4 regions of the Mangrovibacterium diazotrophicum genome follow, and region 1 is predicted to be linked to each of the others. Evidence: riboswitches for the same ligand, from Rfam matches in the RefSeq annotation. Region 1 holds a riboswitch; each other region holds the start of a gene.
The links. Region 1 has a riboswitch for cobalamin ahead of BC643_RS11225 (hypothetical protein). Riboswitches for the same ligand answer to the same signal wherever they lie in the genome.
Positions count from the first base shown of each region.

Region 2: another riboswitch for cobalamin. It lies ahead of BC643_RS13165 (Dph6-related ATP pyrophosphatase); the one in region 1 lies ahead of BC643_RS11225 (hypothetical protein).
Region 3: another riboswitch for cobalamin. It lies ahead of BC643_RS13195 (TonB-dependent receptor plug domain-containing protein); the one in region 1 lies ahead of BC643_RS11225 (hypothetical protein).
Region 4: another riboswitch for cobalamin. It lies ahead of BC643_RS03540 (sirohydrochlorin chelatase); the one in region 1 lies ahead of BC643_RS11225 (hypothetical protein).

Region 1 covers NZ_RAPN01000001.1:2,840,862-2,846,974, forward strand. Annotated here, with positions in the region: gene BC643_RS11210 (cobaltochelatase subunit CobN) at 1-772, opposite strand, end outside; gene BC643_RS11215 (DUF2149 domain-containing protein) at 738-1,079, opposite strand; gene BC643_RS11220 (MotA/TolQ/ExbB proton channel family protein) at 1,082-1,678, opposite strand; gene BC643_RS11225 (hypothetical protein) at 1,679-2,299, opposite strand; cobalamin riboswitch at 2,403-2,622, opposite strand; gene BC643_RS11230 (OsmC family protein) at 2,685-3,194, opposite strand; gene BC643_RS11235 (FAD-binding oxidoreductase) at 3,288-4,670, opposite strand; gene BC643_RS11240 (antibiotic biosynthesis monooxygenase) at 4,689-4,973, opposite strand; gene BC643_RS11245 (DUF1059 domain-containing protein) at 5,139-5,330, opposite strand; gene BC643_RS11250 (DUF3352 domain-containing protein) at 5,529-6,113, opposite strand, start outside.
Region 2 covers NZ_RAPN01000001.1:3,348,074-3,354,186, forward strand. Annotated here, with positions in the region: gene BC643_RS13145 (aminotransferase class IV) at 1-776, shown strand, start outside; gene BC643_RS13150 (DsrE family protein) at 825-1,172, shown strand; gene BC643_RS13155 (DUF3667 domain-containing protein) at 1,240-1,965, shown strand; gene BC643_RS13160 (hypothetical protein) at 2,076-2,564, shown strand; gene BC643_RS23400 (hypothetical protein) at 2,671-2,811, opposite strand; cobalamin riboswitch at 3,216-3,427, shown strand; gene BC643_RS13165 (Dph6-related ATP pyrophosphatase) at 3,508-4,155, shown strand; gene BC643_RS13170 (ABC transporter substrate-binding protein) at 4,155-4,973, shown strand; gene BC643_RS13175 (cob(I)yrinic acid a,c-diamide adenosyltransferase) at 5,123-5,650, shown strand; gene BC643_RS13180 (FecCD family ABC transporter permease) at 5,771-6,113, shown strand, end outside.
Region 3 covers NZ_RAPN01000001.1:3,354,990-3,361,102, forward strand. Annotated here, with positions in the region: gene BC643_RS13185 (ABC transporter ATP-binding protein) at 1-671, shown strand, start outside; gene BC643_RS13190 (NUDIX hydrolase) at 745-1,512, shown strand; cobalamin riboswitch at 1,579-1,784, shown strand; gene BC643_RS13195 (TonB-dependent receptor plug domain-containing protein) at 1,874-3,808, shown strand; gene BC643_RS13200 (YncE family protein) at 3,818-4,915, shown strand; gene BC643_RS13205 (DUF4430 domain-containing protein) at 5,001-5,387, shown strand; gene cobU (bifunctional adenosylcobinamide kinase/adenosylcobinamide-phosphate guanylyltransferase) at 5,683-6,113, shown strand, end outside.
Region 4 covers NZ_RAPN01000001.1:896,790-902,902, reverse strand. Annotated here, with positions in the region: gene BC643_RS03570 (precorrin-8X methylmutase) at 1-35, opposite strand, end outside; gene BC643_RS03565 (cobyrinate a,c-diamide synthase) at 8-1,360, opposite strand; gene BC643_RS03560 (energy-coupling factor ABC transporter ATP-binding protein) at 1,345-2,187, opposite strand; gene BC643_RS03555 (energy-coupling factor transporter transmembrane component T family protein) at 2,177-2,947, opposite strand; gene BC643_RS03550 (energy-coupling factor ABC transporter substrate-binding protein) at 2,947-3,222, opposite strand; gene BC643_RS03545 (energy-coupling factor ABC transporter permease) at 3,191-3,943, opposite strand; gene BC643_RS03540 (sirohydrochlorin chelatase) at 3,943-4,311, opposite strand; cobalamin riboswitch at 4,449-4,664, opposite strand; gene BC643_RS23720 (sigma factor-like helix-turn-helix DNA-binding protein) at 4,775-4,981, shown strand; gene BC643_RS03530 (glycosyl hydrolase 2 galactose-binding domain-containing protein) at 5,285-6,113, opposite strand, start outside.

The sequences.
Region 1 (6,113 bases):
TCAACTCGTCCAACGGAACCTGACCGAAATACGGCAATACATTGAAACCGGCCTCTTCCAGCTTTTGAATGTGGCTGTTCACCGACTCCATCTGCTCCGACAGGATATCGCTGCGCCAGATGTTGAGCCCCACCCAGGGGTTGCCCGCTTCCTGCGTCCGGCGATGAGCCTGGTAGTCAGCAAGTGTGCTGTAAAACTGACCATCTTCCGTGTTGTATAAACCATATTCAGGAATTTGCAGCACCTGTTGCTTTGCCACCGGGTAGGCCAGGTCGGTTCGCAGCTTTTCGAGCACCATGCGCTTCAGGTTCTCCCTTCCCGACTGGCTGTAGAAATCCAGCACCTGCGCATCGTAGTTTAGCTGCACGCCCTCGGGGCTGTCGGCGAGTTTATCTGCACCGACAGCGTAGATTTTCGCACCATGCCGGCTTGCCTGTTTAAGCTCTTTCACCGCCTGGCTAACGATCTCGGCATGAAGTACGTCCGCAAAAATCAGATCACTTTCAGCAACAAACTGTTTTTCCTGCTGGTAATAACGGGAGTACGGAAACACCCGCACTTCAATCGGCTTTCCATCCTTCGTTGCAACCTTAATCGCCTCCGCAGCCCGCTCTCCAAGCTGCGTGTACGAGTCGGACAGCAGCAGCGACACCCGCAACGGCTTTGCTTCGGCCACAGTGCGACTGCTAAAAGCAAGTTGCAACAGCATAGCGAGCAGTAAAATCGTGTATTTTGTTTTATTCGTTCTCAGGCACATAAATAACCTTTCCATTTTCGAGTTGGTAAGCCGTTCCCAAGCGGAGCCCTTTTCCCTCGGCTTCCTGCGGGGTGACTTTCTCAATTTTCACATCTTTTCCTTTCTTGGTGATGATCTGCATCTCGCCATTGGCGCCTTTCTTGGTAATCGTCACTTCCGAATTTGGGTCGAACATGTCGACCATATTGAAGGCCATGAACAAAGCGAAAATGAGCGCGACGATAAAGACCACACTGGCATCGAACAGGTTGGCAACACCGCTCATTGGGTCGTCGTCCAGCCCGTCTTCCGCCCTCTGCGTTTGTCTGTTTAATATGCGCATGCTTAGTTGAATTGATTGTGTTTAACTTCCGATGATTGTTTCCCCTGAAAGTGACCATGCGCCTTCAGGTTGAGCAGCGCTTTCTCGGCAACAACCTCGCAATGCAGGCGGTCGGCGTTGTACCAGTTCTGCCGGATCATCACCAGCACATAGGCAACCAATCCGCAAGCCAGACCGATGATGGTTGTGGTGAAGGCCGTAACCATGTTCACCGACATGACCATCATATCGCCCTGCGACAGCGATGCCAATGCCGTTCCCATCGGAATCAGGGTTCCCATCAGCCCCAGCGTCGGACCGGCTTTGATGGCCAGCCGCAGTAATTTCAACGAATGATTCTGCTTCATTTCCCACAGGCGCAGGTACTGCACGACTTCAATCTCGGCCAGCTCGACGCCGGGCTTCGATGCAAAAATCAACTCCAGTTGTTGGTTGAAACTGGCACCGGCTTCGAATGTCTTCGAACGGCGTACACGATAAAGGCGCAGGCTCTGCCCCGCCTGAAAAATGAGCCACAGGCCGCAAAGCACAATGCAGATCATTACAGGCACCAACAGCAATGTGGACGCCTGGTATAAAAGAGATTCCAGAAATTTCATCTATGATTTGTTTTGAGGTGTTTTTAAATAACCAAGGAGGAAGACAAGCAGCAAAATGCCCGAAAGGATCCAACCATTCACGGTTTCGTAAGCTGTGGAGATCGGTTCCAGATCCGGTTTCTGATCGGCTCCGGCGAAAAGTTGCAGCGTTTCCGTGAATTGAAAAGCGGCCAAAATAAAAAGCAGAATGAGCGCAACCCGTAGCAATTGCAACTTCTTATTCCGAACCAGCACAAGCGCCAGCGCCGCTGTCAACACAAGCACAATTAACTGCCACATCAACGCCCGGACCTCCCGCTCCATTCCCATTTTCACCAGGTAAGTACCCAGAAAAACGGCGTAGTAAATCGTACTTCCAAGCGTCGCGTAGGCCGAAGCTCGTCCCAGTTGCCAAGCCGTCAAAATTGCCAGCACCAAAAAAGGAGCCGAAACCACAAATGCCGGAATTCCTTCTTGAAACAAGATAGTTGCACCGAGGAAAAACAAGCTCAAGAGCGTCCAGCCAAATGCGGACCAAAGTGCCGTGCCTCGTTTTATCACAAGCGTATTCAAATTGCTGCAACCAGCAACAATACCAATGACGGTTAGAGCATCGATGCCCAAATTCAAATTGTTGATCATGTCCTGTTTGTTCGTTTCAAATCACACAAACAACAATATTCCGTCTATCAGAAAGTATAAAATTGGTTTCTGTTACAGCTGCTCTAACTCCCGAAAGCGTGGAATACTGTCGTCGTTTATGGCAGGTCTTCTGGCTTGTTCCGTTCAAAAAAGCCTTCCCGTTTCATTGGAGTTGAAACAGTGGCATCTTTTTTTTGAACACAAATGGAACTTACAGCTGCGGGTACAGCTCCGGAATTCCGGGATTTTTCATCACCGGGCACCGGATTCCCTTTTCATCCGAAACTCGTGAAAGATTCGGGAACCATAACGGCACAAAAATAGAAATTCTGGATTCTAATGGAGAAACAAAATTGAATTCGTGGGAAAATTTAAGATAACCCGCCTATTTTGAAACCGAGGAACTGACGGTCATTGCAGGTGAATTTTTCAAGCTTTGCAGGACGACACAGTAGCGCTCTGTCAGCTCAACCAGCTTCGATACTTTCTCCGGATCGGCAGTTGTATCCAAGTCGAAAAACAACCGGATACCGGAAAAACCAACCGGAGCCTCTTTCGAAACACCAAGCGTTCCCCGGAAATCGAGATCGCCTTCTGCCCGCACAACCGCATCCTTCAGCTCTACACCAATGGCTGTCGCCACGGCATTCAGCGTTACTCCGGCACAGGCAGCCAAAGCCTCGAGCAACATATCGCCCGAACAAACAGCCATTCCATTCCCTCCCGTTGCCGGGTGCAATCCGGCGGTTACCAACGCTTTCCCCGTCTCCACACGGCAACTAATGCCATCGGCCAATCGAGCCTGCGCTTTCAAGGTAACCATCGCGGTATCTGGCTCTTCTTTGTATTTTGTTTTCAAAGGCGACTGCAGCCTTCTCAATTCTTCTGCATCCATAATGGTTTAGTTGTTTCAGTTTGACTAAAATGAAACCGGAACCTATAAAAGGCTCCGGCCAATCTCACTCACATCCTCATCAATACAAAACGCCTATGGTTTAATATTTTGATTCATATGAAACGTGTTGTGCGGGTCGTATTTTGCTTTAAGCTTTGCCAATCGCTCGTAGTTGACACCGTAAGCTGCTTTAATCCGGTCGTTTTCTTCTTCGGTCATAAAGTTCACGTAAGCCCCTCCCGACGCAAACGGAGCTGATGCTTTGAAGAAATTGCGGGACCAGGAGACACACTTTTCATCTTCGCTTTGGGTTTCCCACCGGCCGTGAACATTCATAACAAACTTCATGTCGCGGGCACTGTAGGCCGTGGCATCAGCAGGAACTTCGTTCATTTTACCTCCGACGACCCCGATAAAGATCTCGCAGTGCGGCGATGGTAGTTTGCCCGTGTATTCAATCATGGCATCAAACAAACCATCTTGCAGGTGTGTGAAATTATGCGACTTCCAATAGTTCCGGAAACCAGGGGTTAGCAGTGGATCAAACGCCTGCTGCCAGCCGATGTAGGGAACCATTCCCAGATGTTCACCGACCGGAGTGCCAAAATCACGGATCGGGGCAGCCAGTTTCTCTCCGTGAGCACTGTCGCCAAAATAGCAGGTCGCCATTATTACGACCTCCGTTCCATGAACCGACTCCGGCAGGAACGGCAGCGGGGGTGCTTTACGCATGACTACCCAAGTGTTAAATTCGTCGGGTGTTGACAGAATGAAATCGCGGTATTTGTGTAAAACCTGTTTTGCCTGTGCAATGGGAAATACGGTTAAACCGGCATACACTTCGGTGCCAATATAATTCAGGTTAAATTCGAACTGGGTGACAATTCCGAAGTTTCCGCCACCACCGCGAACTGCCCAAAACAGGTCTGCATTTTCATTATTACTGGCATGGAGCTTTTCACCTTCTGCTGTGACCATATCTACTGAAGCCAGACTATCGATGGTCATCCCGTATTTACGCGACAACCAGCCGAATCCGCCACCGAGTGTCAGCCCGGCAATTCCGGTTGTTGAGTTGATTCCCACAGGGAAAGCTAAGCCATAGGGTTGACAGGCCTGATCGACATCGCCCAAAGTGGCACCCGGTTCGATGTAAGCCTTCTTTTTACCGGCATCCACCCGAACATTCTTCATGGTTGAAAAATCGATAAGCAGCCCATTATCACAAAGCGAATTTCCCGCAATGTTGTGGCCAGCTCCGCGAATGGACAAATCCAAATCGTTTTCCTTCGCATAACGAAGTGCCATGACTGCATCATTAGCATCCTTGCACTGGACAATCACTGCGGGTTTCCGGTCGATCATGGCATTCCAGATCTGACGTGTTTCGTTGTATTCCCGATCCTGAGGCATGATCACTTTGCCTTTGACTTTCTTTTTTAGGGAGACAATTGATTCTGATAGTGTTTCTTTCATTTTTAAGTCGTTAAAAGGTTAATGCACATTCTTTCGGAGATCTTCACCAAACCATATTTCAGGTGTTCCGGCGACACCTGCATTTTTCATCGCATTTTTCAATTCCTCTGAACTGAAAAAATCATTAGCTTCTTCAATCGACTTAAACTCATGAGTGACGATTACCTGATCGGGCGCATTCGGGTCGCGAAAAACATGTTCGTGCCGAACGCCTTTTTCCTTAGCCATCGGCATAAACTTGTCGTAAACAGCCTTCCAACTGTCAAAGTCTTTGACCGCATGCTTAACAAAGGTTGTTATCATTAGATTTTCACTTTAGGTTGAGAACTTGGTAGAGCAGATTTATCAACACCTGGAGAAAAAACTGAAGGTGAGTTGGAGAGCGGTAAGAATAGTGGTATCCTAGGAGGGTGGAGATATGTCGCCGCTATTCTTGTTCGGCGTAGAAACAATTTAGCGAAGAACAGTTCAGCTAACATGTTCTTCTTCATGCATAATCGATCTCACTTTTTGAATTAACTCGTCGTTAATTTCCATCCCGTGAGCTTCCTTCGCATGCTTAGCTACTTGATTGAGTAATTCTTCTTCTGATTCGGAGCGACCTACAAAACTACAATCTAATCCTGCATCACTACAACGTACAACTTTCACTTTTCCCATGATGATATCCTCCAAATTTTAATTAGCTGGAGTATTCATTTAACATCTATGGTACTGGCGCGTAAGTTCTAGTTGTATCTACGCCGGATTTCAAATTAAGATACTTTTGTCTTAATTTATTTTTCGACGGAATGCGACCACATCGCTAGATCGCCCGCAGAACGTGCGACACACTAGATTTTAAAAAGCCAGAAGTGACTAATCGACCTTGTAATTGAAGAAGCTATTATCCTCGTTACCAACGAGAAGGTTGAAATAAGGATTTCCGCGGGTCATGTACCCAATGCTGAAATCGGTGTTCCCCTGCAACGGGAAGCCATTGTACAGCTTGCCATCGGAATTGACCAGATACACCCGGTTTTCGCCTTTGCACACCACCCCTACTTTTTTGTTGTTACCCGAGAAAGTGTAAATGTTCGGCCGGTTGGTAATCGGACTCGGGAATTCGCGGTCCATAATGTCTTTGCCCCTGTCGGAAAAAGCGTAAAGTTCTTTGCCGTCTGCAATGACAAAGTCCGATTGCCCGTCGTTATTCAGGTCTTCCGCCACAAAGAAGTGGTTGCTGCTAAACTTGCCCAAATCGACTGTTTTAGACTCGCCATTGAAATACTGAAGATGTACAATTCCCTTCACATCGGTTGTTGCAAGTGCAAATTGTCCGGCTTTAACCAAGTAGAGGTTGTTGCCCGAGTGTTCGAAATTATCGGTTGTTTTCACCCGAATACTCCCCTGACGGTCGAAAATATAGGTTTTATAGCGATCGGCACAAACAATGTAATCTTT
Region 2 (6,113 bases), 510 kb from region 1:
AAATCAATATACCAATTACCAGTCTGTCGATAAACCGCGGTTACGGAGGCTTCGAGTTCTTCGAGATTATCCACGGGAGGCCTTTTTATGGCGATCGGCATTTAAACCGGTTTCGGCATACCCTGGAGCTGCTGAAACTAAAAATTTCCTACGACGATCAGTTGGACGAAATTGTGGGCGACCTGATTCGACGGAATCATTTGGAACATGCGTACATGAAGCTTTTTGCCTTGCCTCATGCAACTGCAGGCAAAGGTTTCCGCGATGCCAGTTTGTATGTTTTTCCGACGGATATGCCCGCTTTCGACCCGGTGTTGTACGAGGAAGGAGCCAGGCTGGCCTTAAAGAACTTTCGGCGGTTTATGCCCGAAGCCAAGTCGACTAGTTACCTGGCGGGGCAATTTTGGATGGACGAACAGACGGATGATCGGGTGGTGGATGTGCTGTTTCACAACGGGTATTCGGTGCAGGAAACCTCGCGGGGAAATGTTTTTGTGGTGAAGGACAATACGGTGATTACGCCGGCCGATGACGTATTAATGGGAGTTACCCGTGGGCTGGTCATCGAGTTGTTGGCACATCACGGTTTGTTGCATGCCGAGGCGGAAGTGAGCCTGGCATTGCTCAACGGCGCCGACGAGGTGTTTCTTTCGAGCACGACCAAACATATTCTTCCGATCGTTCAGATTGACGGACGAAAGGTGGGTAAAGGCACCCCCGGGCCGGTGACCAGAGAACTAATCCTAGCTTTTCAGGCTTTAAAGGATGCGTTTTGATAGAACACTTTTGTTCGTTTTAGGCTAAATTTGCCGAAAAACAAAATCATGGAAAACTTCAGGAATACCCTCATTCAGATTACCCAAAAAGGAATGGGACAGGGAGATGATGAACTTGGTCTCGTACTGCTCAAAAACTATTTGACATTGTTGGCCGAAGAAAGCGAAATGCCCCGCGTAATTGCTTTTTACAATGGCGGCGTGCAGCTCATTTGCAGTGGATCGCCGGTGATTGAACAGCTGAAAGTTCTGGAGAAAAAAGGTGTCCGTTTGCTGGCCTGTAAAACCTGCCTGAAATACTACGACCTGTTGGAAAAAAGGGAAACCGGTATTGAAGGGACCATGATGGACATTATTGAACTTCAGAAAGTAGCCGAAAAAGTCATCAACCTCTAGCACGTGTAAAACGCAGATTTCGTGTATCTTTGATTGAAACCGCCCATTTTCAAAACAAGTGAAGCGCATGCAGCAAACCTGTAAAAACTGCGACAATCAATTTGAAGGAAACTTCTGCAACCAATGCGGGCAGGAAGCCGGTGTTCAGAAAATAAACCTGCGCTTTATTGGTTACGATTTGCAGCAAGGCCTGTTGAATTTCGATTCGGGTATGCTTTATACGATCAAAGAGCTGTTTACCCGCCCGGGCCATTCCATCCGGGAGTTTATCGAGGGAAAGCGCGTACATCATTTTAAGCCTGTTTCGCTGGTGGTGATCCTGGCTACCATTTATGCTTTTGTTCATCATTATTTCGGCATGCATTTGTTTACCGATTTAAGTGCCAATCAGGATGAAATTGCCCATGGAACGCTGTTGATTTACAATTTTTTCGAGGATCAATATTCGCTTTTTATCTTGTTATCGATCCCCTTTTTGGCGGTCTGCACCTTTGTTTTGATTCGAAGCCGGGGCTACAGTTTTGCCGAGAATTTGGTGATTATCACCTTTGTTTCAGCACAACGACTGGTGGTTAGTCTGGCAATGTTCCCCTTGTTATATATTTTTGAGGGGGATTACCCCGGCAAGACCGCGATTTCAAGTTTAATATCGATCGGTTTGTATTGCTGGGTTTTTGTGCAGTTGTTTTGGCAAATGAAAAAGTGGAAGGTCATTTTTCTGGCCCTGGCATCATATTGTTTGGGAATTCTTCTGTTCACACTCATTTTTGTGCTGGTCGTTTTCGCGATTTGAAGCGAATGTTCAACCCTTTCAGCGATCATTTGTTAAAATGCTAGTATCGTTTCGCTTTAATTGGATAATTTTAGTCGTTCGTTGGATAGAGAAAATAAATGAGAACAGCCATGAGTTTTAGTGCAGATTTATACAACCAGGAGTTTATCGACAAGTATTTCAAAGGATGGATCGGCGTTTCGGTAGATGTACCGGATGATCCCGACATGGAACCTTTGGTGTTTTACCTCGAAATTGAGTCAAAGTGCAATGCTTCCGGTACGCTCGTGTTTTTACATCGCTGGCAAACCTTCAGTGGTGATAAAAAGCTGCGTTTAAACCTTATTGAAGAGCCCGACGGGCACCTATCCTGCTATTTCTTTACGCCCGGCTACCCTTACTTCAAGCTGGGACGTTTCAAAAATCATGTGAATTGGGATAAGATTCGACGGTTTGTGGAACTGCAGAAAAAATATTCGGCTTACCAGGTAGTTACCCGCTACGCCGACCAAAATTACGACGTGCAGGAAGCCGAATCTCAAAACATCATCGTTTTCCTCGACAACCTCGGATTCCGCCAACGTGAAAAAGTAAAAAGCGGCGAGCTGGAATTCGAATAAGCACAAACGGTAAAAAAAAGAAAAGCCGTCCTGAGTGGCAGGAGCGGCTTTCGACTTGTTTAACGCAATTATTCGAGGTAAGGGATATCTTTGTTCTTTTCAGAATTCAAACTTCAATGGGCTTTGCCTGTACCCTGCTGTAAGGGCTCGAAAAAATGGCATAGAGCATAAAATAAACTCCGCCGGCAATTACAGCAAGTAACATGGCTAAAGCGATAAATATGTTGCTGACATGTTTTCTGATCATGGCTTAATCTTTCTAAACTTTATTCAATCTTGTTTCCTTTTCTCTTCTCGTTCGAAGATCTCATGCTATGTTGCAACTGTCCTTTTAAAACCAATTTGTGTGCCGAAAAGTAGCATCATGCGTAAGTCGCACATAATCAGTAGATGTTTGTTTTGGCATCATCGCTTCTGTTTCTCAGTTTGATAAAACGATCTCAAAATCGATAATCATTTTGCGCAACGGAGGAATATCCGGAAAGTTTGAGATGTCATTCTGAATTCATTTCGGAATTTTTTGAAATCTTGGAATAGGGTTCAAAGCCGTCAATTGTTGACCGAAAACTGTCCACGTCAGATTGAACACTGTTTACTGTAACTGATCACTTAATTGAACGGCACTTTCGACATTCTTCCACTAATTTTCCTACTTTTGAGCCAGTTTTCGGTGGCTTTGCTGCTTTCATTTAGCAAGAAGCAGCTGCCTTAATAAGGGAATCCGGTGCGAATCCGGAGCAGTCCCCGCTGCTGTAAACCTCGTAATACTTTCTGTACCATCGCCACTGTTCCGATTGCAATCGGGATGGGAAGGCCGCAGAAAGGAGGTGAGCCAGAAGACCTGCCGCAAACAACAAGTATTAACCGGATCTTCGGGGAACAAGATCGTTGGAATACACATTCCATCTCTATCTATCCCCGGATCATAATCGATTCAAGCGAAATGAATGTATTTGTTTCATGGAGCGGCGGCAAGGACTGTATGTTGGCTTTGCATCGTACGCTCAAATCAGGAAGCCACCGGGTGATGGGCTTGCTGAACATGTGCGACCGCGATTCGCAGTTATCCCGTTCACACGGGCTGAAAAAAGAACTCATCCAGCGGCAGGCCGATGCTTTGGGTTTGCGTCTCATCCAACCCGAAACGCGCAACGGCGAGTACGAAAAAGATTTCAAAGCAGCCATTGCCGAACTGAAAGCTGAGCGTCTGGAAGGTGTTGTTTTTGGGGACATCTACCTGATGGAGCATCGAACCTGGATTGAACGTGTTTGCAGCGAAATGGGTATCGCAGCCATTTTCCCGATTTGGGGTAACACGACCAATGGTTTGGCACGCGAACTGTTATTGGAAGGCTATCAGCCGCTGGTGGTTGCTGTGCGGAATGAACCGCTGCCGCAATCATATCTGGGCCGAATTTTCGACGCGCAGATGATTGCTGAGCTGGAGGCGATGGAGGGCGTGGACATTTGTGCCGAGAATGGCGAGTTTCACAGCTTTGTGATCGACGGTCCAATCTTTCGGCATCGTGTATCCGTAAAACACGGACAGTCTTATTTCGATAAAAACCACTGGTATTTACCCTTGAATTAATGAAGAAATTGAAATTTTATTTATCCCTGTTATTTGCCCTTTTGGTGTTGTCGGGGCAGGCGCAGACGCCTAAGCGCATTATCTCGCTGGCTCCCTCGCTGACCAAAAGTCTGTACATGTTGGGCGCCGAAGATCTGTTGGTAGGCTGTACCAGTTTCTGCACCTTGCAGGATCCGGATGATGCTGAAGTGGTGGCCTCGGCCGTAAAAGTGAACCTGGAGAAAGCCATGATGCTTAAGCCGGACTTGGTATTGACCAGTTCGCTGACCAGCCCCGAAACGACACGGACTTTTGAGAAACTTGGCGTAGAAACCATGTATTTCCCTTATCCGAAATCGTACGAGGAGATGTGTCAATATTTACTTCGTTTGGGTGAAAAGATAGGCCGAAAAGAACTGGCTGAAAAGTTGGTGAAAGAGTCGCGGGCACGCTTGGCAAAGGTGATGGCTACAGTTCCAAAGACTGATCACAAGCCACGGGTGTTTATGCAGATTGGTGCCAATCCGCTGTTTACGGTGGTTCCAAATACCTTTATGCAGGACTTTATCGACTTCTCGGCTTGCGAGAACATTGCCGGTGACCTGGAAATAGGAAGCATCACCCGCGAAGGTGTGTTGGTACGCAATCCTGATGTCATTTTTGTCATTCTGATGGGCTCACTCAGCGCCGATGAGAAGGACAAGTGGGAGAGCTACAAGAGCCTCAATGCGGTGAAAAACAAGAAAATTTTTGTACTCGATTCTGAAAAAACATGCAGCCCCACGCCGCTCGATTTCGTTGATGCGCTGGAGCAAATGATTGGACTGATTTATAATTAAAAAGTCGTGAGACACGAGTATTGAGTCGTGAGTGAGAAAGTCGCAGTTTCAGTGGTCGTTTCACTTCAACGCATTGGATACTCTGTGTTTAAATGAGAAAAGAAGTCTTATTACTCGTGTCTCACGACTCAACACTAAATAAATTAAGAATGAAAAAAGGACTTGTTCACATATACACCGGAACTGGGAAGGGGAAAACGACCTGCTCGGTTGGTTTGGGTGCTCGGGCGTTGGGGCAGGGGTTTAAAGTGACCTATTGCCACTTTATGAAACGCCCTGAATTGTACGGCTATCACGAGATTGACAGCCTGAAAGCCTTGGGTGCAACCATTTTCGGATTTACCGATGGCCACCCGCATTTCAACAAGGAAGTGACGCCCGAAATGTTGCAAAAACAGGTGGCCGAAGCTTTGGTGTTTTTGTCGGGCTACCTGCAAACGGCAAAGCCTGATTTGATGATCATGGACGAAATTCTGATCACTGTTCGCGACGGTTTTCTGGAAGAAGATGTACTTTTGGACTTCGTGAATCAGAAACCGGAAGGAACTGAGCTTGTATTGACTGGTCGCGGTGCCACGGCAAAGCTGATTGAACGGGCCGATTACGTCAGCGAAATCAACATGGTTAAACATCCCTACCAGCAAGGTATTCCGAGCCGGAAAGGGATCGAGTTTTAGCAATTACCTTTTCGCTGAGGTCAATCTGAATGATTGTGAGTGCTGGGAGGGTATGAAAAGGAGAGAAGAAAGCTAGCTGAGGCTCTTAGAATTTGGAATTTAAAACTTGGAATTTGCATATTGAAAAATAACCCGAAATACCTGAAATGGTTGCTAGCCGTGATTGGACTGGCAGCTTTGCTGCTTTTTGCGGTGCTGCTGTCGTTAAGCTCAGGTGAAATGAAAATCGGCCTCGGCGACGCGCTGAAAATGCTTTTTGCCGGAGGTGATCACACGAGCATTGAATACATGCTGGTTCGGCAGGTTCGCTTGCCGCGTATTATTTTGGGTTTGGCAGTTGGCGGTGCTTTGAGTCTGGCAGGTGTTATTCTGCAGGGTATTTACCGCAACCCGCTGGTCGAGCCATTCACACTGGGAATTTCCGGCGGTGCTTCCCTGGGGGTGGCCATAACCATCGTGTTTG
Region 3 (6,113 bases), 510 kb from region 1:
CGACCTTGTTCCGGGGCATCACCGGGACACTTTCAACCTTGGCGGGAGAAGTTCGCCTGCAGGGTAAAAATCTGAAAGAACTCTCGCTGCAAAAACGCGCGCAAAATATTGCCATTGTTACGCAAACGGTTGATGCCGGGCAAATCACTGTCGAGGATTACGTGCTGATGGGGCGCATGCCGTATCATTCACGATTTCAGTTTTTCGAGACGAAACGAGACTACGAGCTGGCTCAAAAATACATGGAGTTGACCGGTGTTTTGAAGCACAAAGACAAGCTGATGACCGAGCTCAGTGGCGGTGAGCAACAACGTGCAGCCATTGCCCGGGCATTAACACAGGAACCGGAGTTGCTTTTGCTTGATGAACCAACATCCCACCTCGATATTACCCACCAGGTACGCATTCTGAATTTGCTTCAACGGTTGAATGACGAAATGGGATTAACAGTTTTGATGGTTGTTCACGATCTCAATTTGGCTTCCGAGTACTGCGATCAGTTAATTATGTTCCGGGAGGGGAAAATATTTCTGCAAGGAAAACCGGAAAATGTACTTACTTTCGAAACGATCGAAGAGGTTTACAAGACCCCGGTAATCACCCGAATCAACCCGTATTCCAATAAACCGGTGATCTTTTTGGTTAGCGAGAAAATGATGAAGAATCGTTAAATGATGTTTCAGTGACACAATCTTTGAGAAGTCTGCTGAAAATGTTTAATTTGAGCTAAATTATTTAACTAGCATGACTATCAAAAGCGAAATCAACCTGAATTCTCCTTCTTCAGAATACCTGTCTCATTTATCGATTGACTGTGTGGTTTTCGGATTTCACGAAAACCAGTTGAAAGTGTTGTTGCTCGAGTCAAACTTCTTCGAAGAGTGGGCATTACCGGGCGGATTTGTTCGCCACAAAGAAACACTTGAGGAGGCAGCTACCCGCATTCTGCAGGAACGAACCGGAGTCGACGAAATCTTCCTGACACAATTCCGTGTATTCAGCGATCCGGAGCGGAAAAACCCCGGCTTCAAACCCGATTCGATGCAGAAAGCAGGCATCAGCATGGAGAACTTCGATTGGTTAAATCAACGCTTTTTGTCGGTTGGTTTTTATGCATTGATCGAGTTTTCGAAAGTCAACCCGCAGCCTGATTTGTATTCGTCGAAATGCGAATGGAAGAACGTTGAGGAAGTTTGCTCACTGATGATGGATCACAACGAAATTTTGGAAGCGGCATTGGAAACGCTTCGTTTGCAGTTGCGCTATCAACCAATTGGTTACAACTTGCTGCCCGAGAAATTTACCATGCCCGAGCTGCAAAAGCTCTACGAAACGATTTTGGGACGTGAACTCGATCGTCGCAACTTCCAACGTAAAATATTAAGCTACAAAATTGTGAAGCGATTGCCCGAACGCCGGACAGGTGTTGCCTACAAGGCACCTTATCTATACAGCTTCGATTTGGATGTTTACAACAGAGCACTGACGGATGGTCTTTCCGGTGATTGGTGATCGTTAGCAGAACTTGAATTTTTAAGGAATTTTAAGGACTTCATGAAGTCCGACAAAAATAATTCCTACTTTTGTCGCGGATTTGGTTCCAGCGATCCGGCAGTTGTCGGATCCGGATGAAAAGGGAATCCGGTGTAAATCCGGAGCTGTACCCGCAGCTGTAAACCTCGGTAATCTTTCTGAAACCCCTGCCACTGTTTCCAAACAAGCGAGACGGGAAGGCATCAGAAAGAGAGGTGAGCCAGAAGACCTGCCATAATCTTTTTAAGTATTAACAATAGCTTCGGGAATAAAGCTGGTGAAATAGTATAATCAGGTATTTTTCACAATTTTATCCTAAGCTCATATTCTGAAAAAAGAAATGAGAAGGTTTGTTCTATCTTTTGGTTTGTTGGCTTTTTTATCGGGTAGTTTGTTTGCCCAGGAAGAGCAATTGGCCGATTCTGTTCTCTTACACGAGGTGGCGACCTATGCCCCTTACAAAAAGTACCAGGCTGGTGCAAAGGTGGAGTCCATCCCCACTGATCAAATTGAAACTGCCCAATCGGGGGCCCTCGATCAATTATTGATGCAATTCACGCCGATTTATCTGAAGTCAAATGCAGGTGGTTTGTCAACAATCCGGATTCGCGGAACTGCTGCGGATCACACCTCAGTGAACTTTGGGGGTATCAACATCAACTCACTGACGCTGGGGCATTCCGATTTTTCGAGTGTGCCGGTCTACTTGTTCGATGGTATTGATTTGCAGTACGGATCATCCTCGGCGGTGAACGGTTCCGGTTCGATTGGTGGTGCTGTTTACCTGGGCCTGAGCAACGATTGGACGGATGGTGCCCGCGTAAAAGCAACTGTTTCGCAAGGATCGTTTGGTGAGCAATTGTATGGGGCCAAGGTGTTTGTTGGAAATGGCAAGTTTGAGTCGGTTACACGGTTGTACTATCACATGCTAAAGAACGACTTTCCGTTTACACGGCCTAGCGATGGGAAAAAGTTTGACCAGCAAAATGCGATGATCGAGAACATGGGAATGATACAGGAACTGAATTACCGGTTTAATGCGAAAGAATGGTGGAAAACGGCGGTTTGGCTGGAACACGACTGGCACCAGGTACAGGCCCTGATGAGTGAACATCCATTAAATGCAGCAGGAGAGACGCTGGATAATAAACACATCCGCATCTGGTCGGAATATGAGAACCGGAAACACGCCCTTCAATATAAAGGAGGCTTGGGTTTTGTGCATGACATGCAGCTGTACAATTCAAATGAATTGCAGAAAATCGGAACAAATCGGCTGATCGCAGAGGTGGAGGCCAAACAGGATGTGCAGGCTAACTTTGGCTACAAGTTTGGTGCAAAATATACCTACATCAAACCGAATGTATATGCTTACTCGTCGGATGATATCGACTATGAACAGCGAGCATCTTTCTACCTATCGTCTTTTTACCTGCCTTTGAATACCTTGAAGCTGACCTTGAACCTGCGTCAGGAGTTGGTGACTGATTTCAAAGCGCCTCTAACACCTTCTTTTGGAGCCGAGTACCGGTTGTTGCTTACGGATGTTTCGGCGTTTAAACTAACCGGTAATCTGGCGAAAAGCTATCGCATACCCACCTTTAACGACCGATTTTGGCCTGAAGTTGGTAACGCTGACTTGAAGCCGGAAAAAGGAATGAATTATGAGCTGGCACTCCAGTATCAATATTGCTCGGCTTCATTCCAGTCAGACATCAAAGTCAGTGGTTTTTATATGGATGTGAAAGATTGGATTGAATGGCGACCAGGAAGTGTGGGTTGGGAACCTGAAAACCGCTCTCGGGTGATTAGTAAAGGGATAGAATTTACTTCGAATAGCGATATTTTCCTGAATAAAACGACAATGAACTTTCGACTAAACTACACCTTCAACCCAACTGAAATAAAAGAAGACGAAGTTTCGAGTTTGGTTGGGACCGAGCTGATTTATACGCCTAAACACATGGGGAATGCGTACCTGATGGCGAAACGGGGACTTTGGTCGGCTTTTGCGGATGCCGTATACACGGGCGAGCGTTTGGCAGATCATACCGGTAACGCTTTATCACCTGATGGAACGGTTTTGGATGCTTATGTTCTGATGAATTGTGGCGTGTCACGCGGGCTGAAAATAAAAGGTCAGGATTTTAAACTGAGTTTTGCGATCAATAACCTGTTGGATAAAGATTATCAAAATCAGCCAGACTATGCTATGTGGGGGCGAAACTATCGTTTCACCCTTTCTACGGATTTAAATTTCAATAAAAACAAATAGAGATACATCATGAAAAAATTACTTAAACTTTTACCTTTCTTTTTGGCCTCAGTAGCTTTGTTTAGCTCATGTTCCGACGACGATGATGACAACGGAGATTCATCATACAGCGATCAGATTGAAGGTGCTTACATTGTGAACTATGGTGGCTACGGAGTTGGATCTTCGTCAATCACAAAGTACAATTATACCGATGACGAAGTAACGCAGTACTATTACCAACTTCAGAATGATTATTCACCAATTACTTCAGCTCCTCAATTTGCGTACAATTACGATGGGACAATTTATTTAATGAATAATGAGCCTGACAATATTATTTTAGTAAATGAGCTTTTCGTTATCCAGGACACCATCACAACATCAATCGTGAAACCACGTGCCTGTGCAGGATACGGTGACTACCTGTACATTTCTTGCTGGGGAGCAAATCCGGATTGGGTTGATTTGCCAGACAGTTACATCGTAAAATACAACGTACTGACGGGCAACGTAGAAGAAACAATCAGTTTGCCGGGAGGTCCAGAAGGACTTCAAATCTCGAACGGGAAACTGTATGCGGCACTGAACTACAGCCAATCGGTTGCAGTTATAGATTTGACGACAGAAGCTATCAGTTACATCGAAACTCCGGCAGTTGCAAGCAGCTTAATAAAAGATGACAGTGGAAACCTTTACGTTGCTTTGATTAGTTCATATACACACGCTGCAACACAAACTGGTTTGGGTTACATCAATACTACAACAGATGTATTAACGGTTTATGATTTGGATAATGTGAGCACTGCTTACGCTTCGGTTATTGCGTTAAGCAAGGATGAGACGAAAGTATACGTTGTAGCTGCGAGCTATGATGCCAGCTGGAATTTGGTTGGAGGAGTGCAAATTTTCGATGTTGCTTCGGGTGCTTTTGAATCAACAGCCTTATTGAGTGATGTTACTGGTATCAACGGTGTATCTGTGAATCCAGAAAACGGAGATATTTATGTGTTTGTAAGCAACGGTAGCACCACAAAGGGTACAATGCAAATTTACAGTGCAGACGGAACTTACGAGGATACGAAGACAGTCGGTGCAGCGCCAGCTATGGCTTTGTTTTTAGACTAGTATAAATTGACTATAAATGCGAATGCTACCCTTGTTTTGCAGGGGTAGTGTTCGTGTTTCAATAAAAAACCAAAACAAACCCAAAATGAGACTAACCGCATTTTTATCAACCGTTGTGCTGATGTTGACCATCAGCCTGGCAGCAGTGGCCGGTAAATCCCGGTTCGTGACAGTTGAAATTAACTACGGCGAGCAAAAGAAAACAGAAACAGTTCAGGTTGAATGTCAGGAGAAAATGACTGCTCTCGAAGCCTTGCAATATGCCGCCGATGTTAAAACGCACCCGGTCAGCCAGTATGTTTTTGTAACCGGTATTAATGGCGTGAATGGTGTCCGTGGTGAAATGGCCTGGTACTACACCGTTAATGGGGAGAAGCCGAAACTGGCCATCAGCCAAATCGTAAAACCCGGCGATACCATCAGCTGGCGCTACGTGGAGGATGTTTGCTCCTGCACGGTTGATAAGAAGTGATCAGTCGCAGTGTTCAGTTTTTACCTTGTGAAAATCATTACCCGCTGTGGTTAAAAGAAGTCATGAGTCATGAGATGCGAGTCGCGAGTTGAAACGGTCATTTGTGGTCATTCAATTGTCATTGAGTAGTCATTAATGGTCATTAGTTGTTGTACCCTGTGCAACTCGTTAGTTAAAAGAAACTAACGAGACTCGAGTAACAAGTATAGAATTTTTTTCTCATATCTCACGACTCATGACTAGCGACTCAAGACTACTTTTGGGAACTTTAAACTCGAAACTTTGAACTAAAGGTATGGCAAAAATCACACTCGTAACCGGAGGTGCCCGATCGGGTAAAAGCAGCTTCGCCCAGGAAATGGCGGAGCAAAAAAGCGAACGGCCCGTTTACCTGGCAACGGCCCGTATTTGGGACGAGGACTTTGCGCAACGGGTGAAACGGCACCAGGACGATCGCGATGAGCGTTGGGAGAACGTGGAGGAAGAAAAACAGCTTTCGAAACATGATTTCTGTGGCAAGGTGGTCCTGATGGATTGTGTGACCTTGTGGCTTACCAATTTTTTTCACGACAGCGGTTACAAACTTGATGAAGCGCTGGATGCAGCGAAAACCGAATGGGAACAATTTATTCAGCTGGATATGGAGCTGATTGTGGTGACCAACGAGTTGGGCATGGGCGTTCATCCGGAGCACGAAGTGGCTCGTAAGTTCGCCGATTTGCAGGG
Region 4 (6,113 bases), 1.9 Mb from region 1:
AAGGGGTTTAAATTGACGTAGTTGCTTTTTTCCATAGCGTACAAATGGCGTTTAGAAATTCGAATTTGGAGTAAAAGTGAACGTGGGCATAGGCCGCCAGACAGTTCTTGCGTTGCAGGCCACATTCCCATTCAACCGACCGGTTCGGTTTTCGCAGCTGGTAAGTTTCCCTGTAGTTCTTTTGTGATTCTTTTTGCACCAGTTGCGACCGGTGAAACTCATGGCAGGGAGTGACGGTGTTGGCATAGCTGATTTGCGCATAACCAAAGCGTTGCAGCCGGGTGGTCATTTGCACCGAAACGTTGAACACACCGCACATGGGCGTTTCCTCATTTTCCAGTGAAATGATGCTGTCGGTCAGGTACATTAGTCCGCCGCATTCCGCATAAACCGGCATGCCCGATTCTATCTTTAGCTTGATTTCCTGCATCAGCGCTGTGTTCTGCAGCAATTCTGCGGTGAACACTTCCGGATAACCACCGCCCAGGTACAAACAGTTGCAGGCGGCGGGCAAGCTGCGATCATTTAAGGGGCTGAAATAATGCAGCGTGGCTCCCAGTTTTTCCAGTAATTCCAGGTTGTCCTGGTAGTAAAAACTGAAGGCTTTGTCGTGGGCCACACCAATCTGCAGATCCGACAAATCAAGGTCCGGAAGCTCGATTGGAGTGGGCGAAGGCTGCTCAATTTCAGTCGCTTTTAAGAGCGCCGGAACATCGATGGTTTCTTCCATCGTTTGCCGGAGAAGCGCTACTTTCTTCGGAAGCGTATCCACCTCATCGGCCTGAATTAGTCCCAGGTGGCGGCTTTCGAGCCCAATTTCCTCTCGGGTTGGCAGGTAGCCAATGCAGGCAATTCCGGTTTCCTCTTCAATCAAGCTTTGAAGAAAGTCAAATTGCATTTTGGAGGACACGTGATTCAGGATCACGCCGTTCACCTTCGATGGATTTTTAAGCTCGGCAAATCCTTTGATGATGGCAATGACGGATTGGTAAAGTCCTTTGCAATTGACCACAAGCACAATGGGCAAATTCAGCTTTTGCGCCATTTCCCAGGTCGAGCCGGAGCCTTCTTTACCCAGCCCATCGTACATGCCCATCACACCTTCAACTACAGCAATATCGCTACCAGCCGAGTGTTTGTAAAAGAGGTGCTGCAGGCTTTGGTCATTCAATAAAAAGCTATCGAGGTTGTAGGATGGCACGCCGGTAACCCGCCGGTGAAAAGCCGGATCGATGTAGTCGGGACCGGTTTTGAAGGGGGCAACCAGCATTCCTTTGGATTGCAGCAAAGCCATCAACCCAATGGTGACGGTGGTCTTTCCGCATCCGCTGTTTGTGCCAGCTATTATAAATCCGTGCATAAATTTCTTGTTAGTCTGTTTACTAATTCGGCTTCGTTTCTTGGAAGCTTTTCTGCCGTTATATCCGGCTGGTGCATCCGGGCCAGTTTCACCAATAGTGGCTGCTCCAAGCCTGCATCTTTAAGAGTACCGGCATTGCCGAACACCTCTTTCGGGCTGCCCATGCTGAGAACCGATCCTTCTTTAAGCAAAACAACCAGATCTGCCCAGGCATAAGCTTGGTTCACATCGTGGGTTGAAATGAGCAGCGTTTTTCCTTGTTTATTTTGAGCTTCCAACAGTTCAAAAGTCAGGCGGGCATTTTGCGGATCGAGATTCGAAGCCGGTTCATCGCAAACAATCAGCTCCGGCTCCATGGATAACACGGAAGCCAGGCAAACACGTTTCTTTTGTCCCGAACTCAGTTGGTGGGGCGAATGATTTTTCAATTCCTGCAACTCGAAATAATCCAAATATTTTTCAACCTGCTCACGAATCCACTTTTTATCCGAATACAGATTGCTGAGGCCGAAAGCCACTTCCTCGTAAACCGATGGAGCCACCAACTGGTTATCGCTTTCCTGAAAAACAATGCCCACTTTTTGCCGCAATTCCCGTAACGCTTTTCTGTTGTACCGGTATTCTTTTCCCCGATAGTGGAGCTCGCCATTCGTGGGTTTATAAATTCCATTCAACAAAAGCAGCAAGGTTGATTTTCCGGCACCATTGGCACCCATCAAGGCAATTTTTTTGCCCTCGGGAAGCGCCAGGTCAACTTCAGCTATTGCCTGCTTTCCTGTTGGGTAGCTATAGCTTGCTGCTTTTAGTTCAATCAAGTTACCAGCCATAGTTGCAGCAAATTAAAAGGAAGGCGCCAGCCAAGGAGGCCAGTCCCACCGGAAGGAATAACTGAGAGAACGCAAATTGCCGTTCTTCCTGTAGAAAGCAATAATTTTCTCCGGCACAGCGCGCTTGCAAGGCCGTTTCCAGCTGTTTGGCATTCTGCATGGATTTCTGAAATACAGCAGCCATTAAGCTGGCAAAAAGCGGAATCCGTTTCCCGTTTCCGGAGTAGCCCAAACGGCATTTTTGAGCCCGATACATTTCGAAACTCGTCTGGCGAAGATTCTCTATAAACTTGAATGTGATCACGAATAAATCGATGAACAAGGCCGGAATCCGGCACTTTCTCATTAGTTCTGCCAATTCTGAAATCGTGTTCGTCAGCAAGATGAAATACAGAATGCTGATGAGCGCTAAACTTCGACTGAGCAGCAAGCTTGCCAGTTGTAATCCGCCTGATGAAAAGCCAATTGGCAATTGCCCGACGGTGAAGAAGGCTTGCTGAGCCGGAATTTCGAGTGCAATCACGAAACATCCTGGCAGAATAAAGGCAACCGGAATGCGGTATAGTCGAGTCAAGTTTGACAAGCTAATCCGGGTAATTCCCAATAAGCCAATATTGATCAGCGCAAACATGGCCCAGTCGAAATAGACCGAACCGGACACCAGGGCCAAAACCATAGCCGGAGCCCAATAAAGAGCCCGAACGGCAGGCGACAGCTGTTGCAAGCGGTGATCGTGTTTATAGATCTCAGTAATCCACATTAAGCTTTCTTTTTGCTTTGCTTCCAAACGAAATAAGCGATAACACTGAGCCCGATGATAGCCTGAAGAGCAAATAACACCGGCTCGGCCCAAGGCTGGTTAAACTCGATTAAATGCTTGGCCCATGGCTGATACTGGGGGGCTATTTGCTGAATCAGTTCAACCGACTGATCGTCGCTTCCCGAAAAATTGGGAAACAGATCGGTTGCTAAAAATTGGATTAGCAAAACCAGCAGACAACCGCTAAGCAGGTAGATGACTGTTTTTCGTTTCATAAAGATTCGGATTGAGTTCTTGAATTTCTGCTTTATTGGTTCGCTGTATGTATTGAAAGGCCAGTACGGTAAAGACCGATTCGATGATGGACAAAGGCAACTGGGTTACCGCAAAAATGGATAGAAACTTGATCAGATTGCTATTAAATGCTGCCGTTGAATCTGCAAATGCGACGGCCAGTTGCGCCGATGTGCAGCTGTAAATAACCAGGTTTGATACAAATGATGCTCCACCAACAGCGAGCCATTGCGGAGTTTTTACTCCCTTCAGCAAGCGGAAAACCCACACCGCCGAAAAAGCACCGCAAACGGCCATTGAAAAACCATTTGCTCCAAGCGTAGTCAATCCGCCGTGAGCGAGCAACAATGCTTGAAACAGCAACACGATTAGGCCAACGACCGACATGCATGACGCTCCAAACAACAAGGCACCAAGCGCAATGCCGGTTAAGTGTGAACTGCTTCCGGCGACCGAGGGTAACTTCAGCGAGCTCAGAATAAATACATAGGCTGCAACTGCTGCAAAAAGCAATTTGGCGTTGGGATGCTCGCTAATTGTTTGCTTGAGCCTGGAAAAGCCGGCGATGAGAACCGCCAGGTAAACGGCCCACCAGACAATGCACCATGAGGCAGGCAGAAAACCTTCGGCAATATGCATGCTGTTGGCCACTCCCGGAAGGAAGATACCAAGCCCGAGATACGCGACTCTTTTCTTAGTCATCAGGCGATCTCCTGTACTTTTCGGTACATGATTTCGGCCATCAAAGGTTCTCGGCCGATGGGCTTGCCAAAGTGAAAATCTAATTGCGGGTGTTTCACTTTCAGCTGAGCCAGAATTTCAGGAATGTCTTCTTTGATGTGATTGCCATTGAACAGGAAGTAGGGGATAACCACCACCCGGACGACATCGGATTTAGCGATTTCGGCAACAACTTCTTCCAAAGATGGAGAAGCCAACTCCATATGAGCGCCAAATACGTTCTGACCATCCATTTTTTCTTTCAACAAGGCAACAATGAAGTTGAAATCTTCAACCGCCTGAATGGATTTACTACCATGACCAAGAATAACAACAGCTTGCTTTTGCATTTTTTACTATTTAAATTTTAAAAACTAGTCAAAAGCAATGCTTGGGAAATAGCTAGAAATGTACTTCTCAGCTTATACAAAAAAGTAAGTAAATGAATTCCAAACCTGGTTGTCCATTTGCTTTTATTCCCGAAAGCATTGTAATATTAATTGTGGCAGGTCTTCTGGCTCGTCCGTTTTCGAGGCCTTCCCATTCGGCAAATCCGAACAGTGGCAAGAGTATTCCCGAAAAACATTTAATGGACTTACAGCTGCGGGTACAGCTCCGGAATTTTCTATAAAAGAAGCACCGGATTCCCATATTAAGGCTCCTCCTGTGACTGGAGGAATCCACCAACTGGAGGCAAATCTATATAAAAAAGGGCTTGAAAAAGTGTATTAATGCAATTATTTTATTGTTTATAATAAGATGCGGATATCTGCAATAGCTGCTATTTAACTGACAATTAAACGAAACAATCAGTTGACTGGTCTTTATTCAAAAAAATTAAGGTGTCGGACGGTTTACATTCTATGTTGGTTTGAAGGATTGAAATACAGCGAATGTGCTGATCGGTTGGGAATATCTGTTAAAACGGGGAAAAATCAAATGGCAATTGCTATAAGGAAGCTGCGAGGGAAGATTGTTCGCTATAAGTTTGCTCGTGTTCTACCTCTTTTTGATTCTTAGGTTTTCCTGGAACGAATTAATGATAAAGTCTGAGAAAACGATAAGGTTGTTTACCCATATTAGTTACTTTTTTTCAAAGAATAGCAGGTAGGGGAAGTTAGTCTCATAGGTGTCTCATTTCGGTATTTTGAGATGGTTTAGTTTTACCGTTTTATGCACATAGAGAGACTGTCATGATCAACCATCTGTAAGCACAAAAAAAATGCCTATAGTCCAATGACTTATAGGCATTTTTTGTAAGCTAGGATGGTTCGATTCGAATCCGATCCGATGGATGTTATTACATCCGTAATTTATTAAGATCTATTTTTGAGCAATATTAAATCCTGTAATTTCAACCTTCGGTTCCTCTCCGTTGGTGTCTTCATTTTTCAAATTCACTGTAATCTCTTTTTCTTCTCCAGGCATTAGCGAGACATAATTATCACTATAGAATGTCGGAAGGATCCGTTCTCCGGATTTTGTACCAACCACGTTTAACCGAACCATGAGCGCCGGCGTATCTGATGTGTTTTTCAAGATGGTTGTAAGCGACCAGGCTTCGTTCGATTTCGATACGGTAGTACTGTTTTCTAAATTCACTTTAGGCAAGTTATTTAGCGCCTGGTAATTTCCTTCTTCCAAACTACGCCAGTAAAAATTATCCGAAATTACCTTGTCGCCGTCAGTTAATGTGAGTTTTATAAAATGAACTTCAGACAAGTTTGCTGGAAATTCCAGTTTAAAGCATTTTTCGGTTGAGTCTTCATCGCTATCGATTGTGGAGTCAGATTCCCAAACAATAGCCCCATCCATATTGATGAGTTCAGCTTTAACGGCAAGCCCGGTTCTATCCCGTCCATAATTATTTACGACCTCAATTTCGTCTGTAACCGGATTCCATTGAATATGTATCGGTTCACAAGCCTTTTTAACGCCAAAGTAGGCTGCGGTTGGCTCGAAGTAGTAATCGTAGGTTTGCCATACCATCGAAGGCCAGGCCGAGTGGCTCATCCACAATAGCAGGCCTTTCCGGTATTGGCTCCTTGCTTCAAACATACCCCGGTAGCCTTCATAGTTGATCCACTGGGCGAGTTCCGTAAATTCTTGTGCGTCGTTTGCTTTTCCAAACGCTTTCTCAATTATCTGGTTA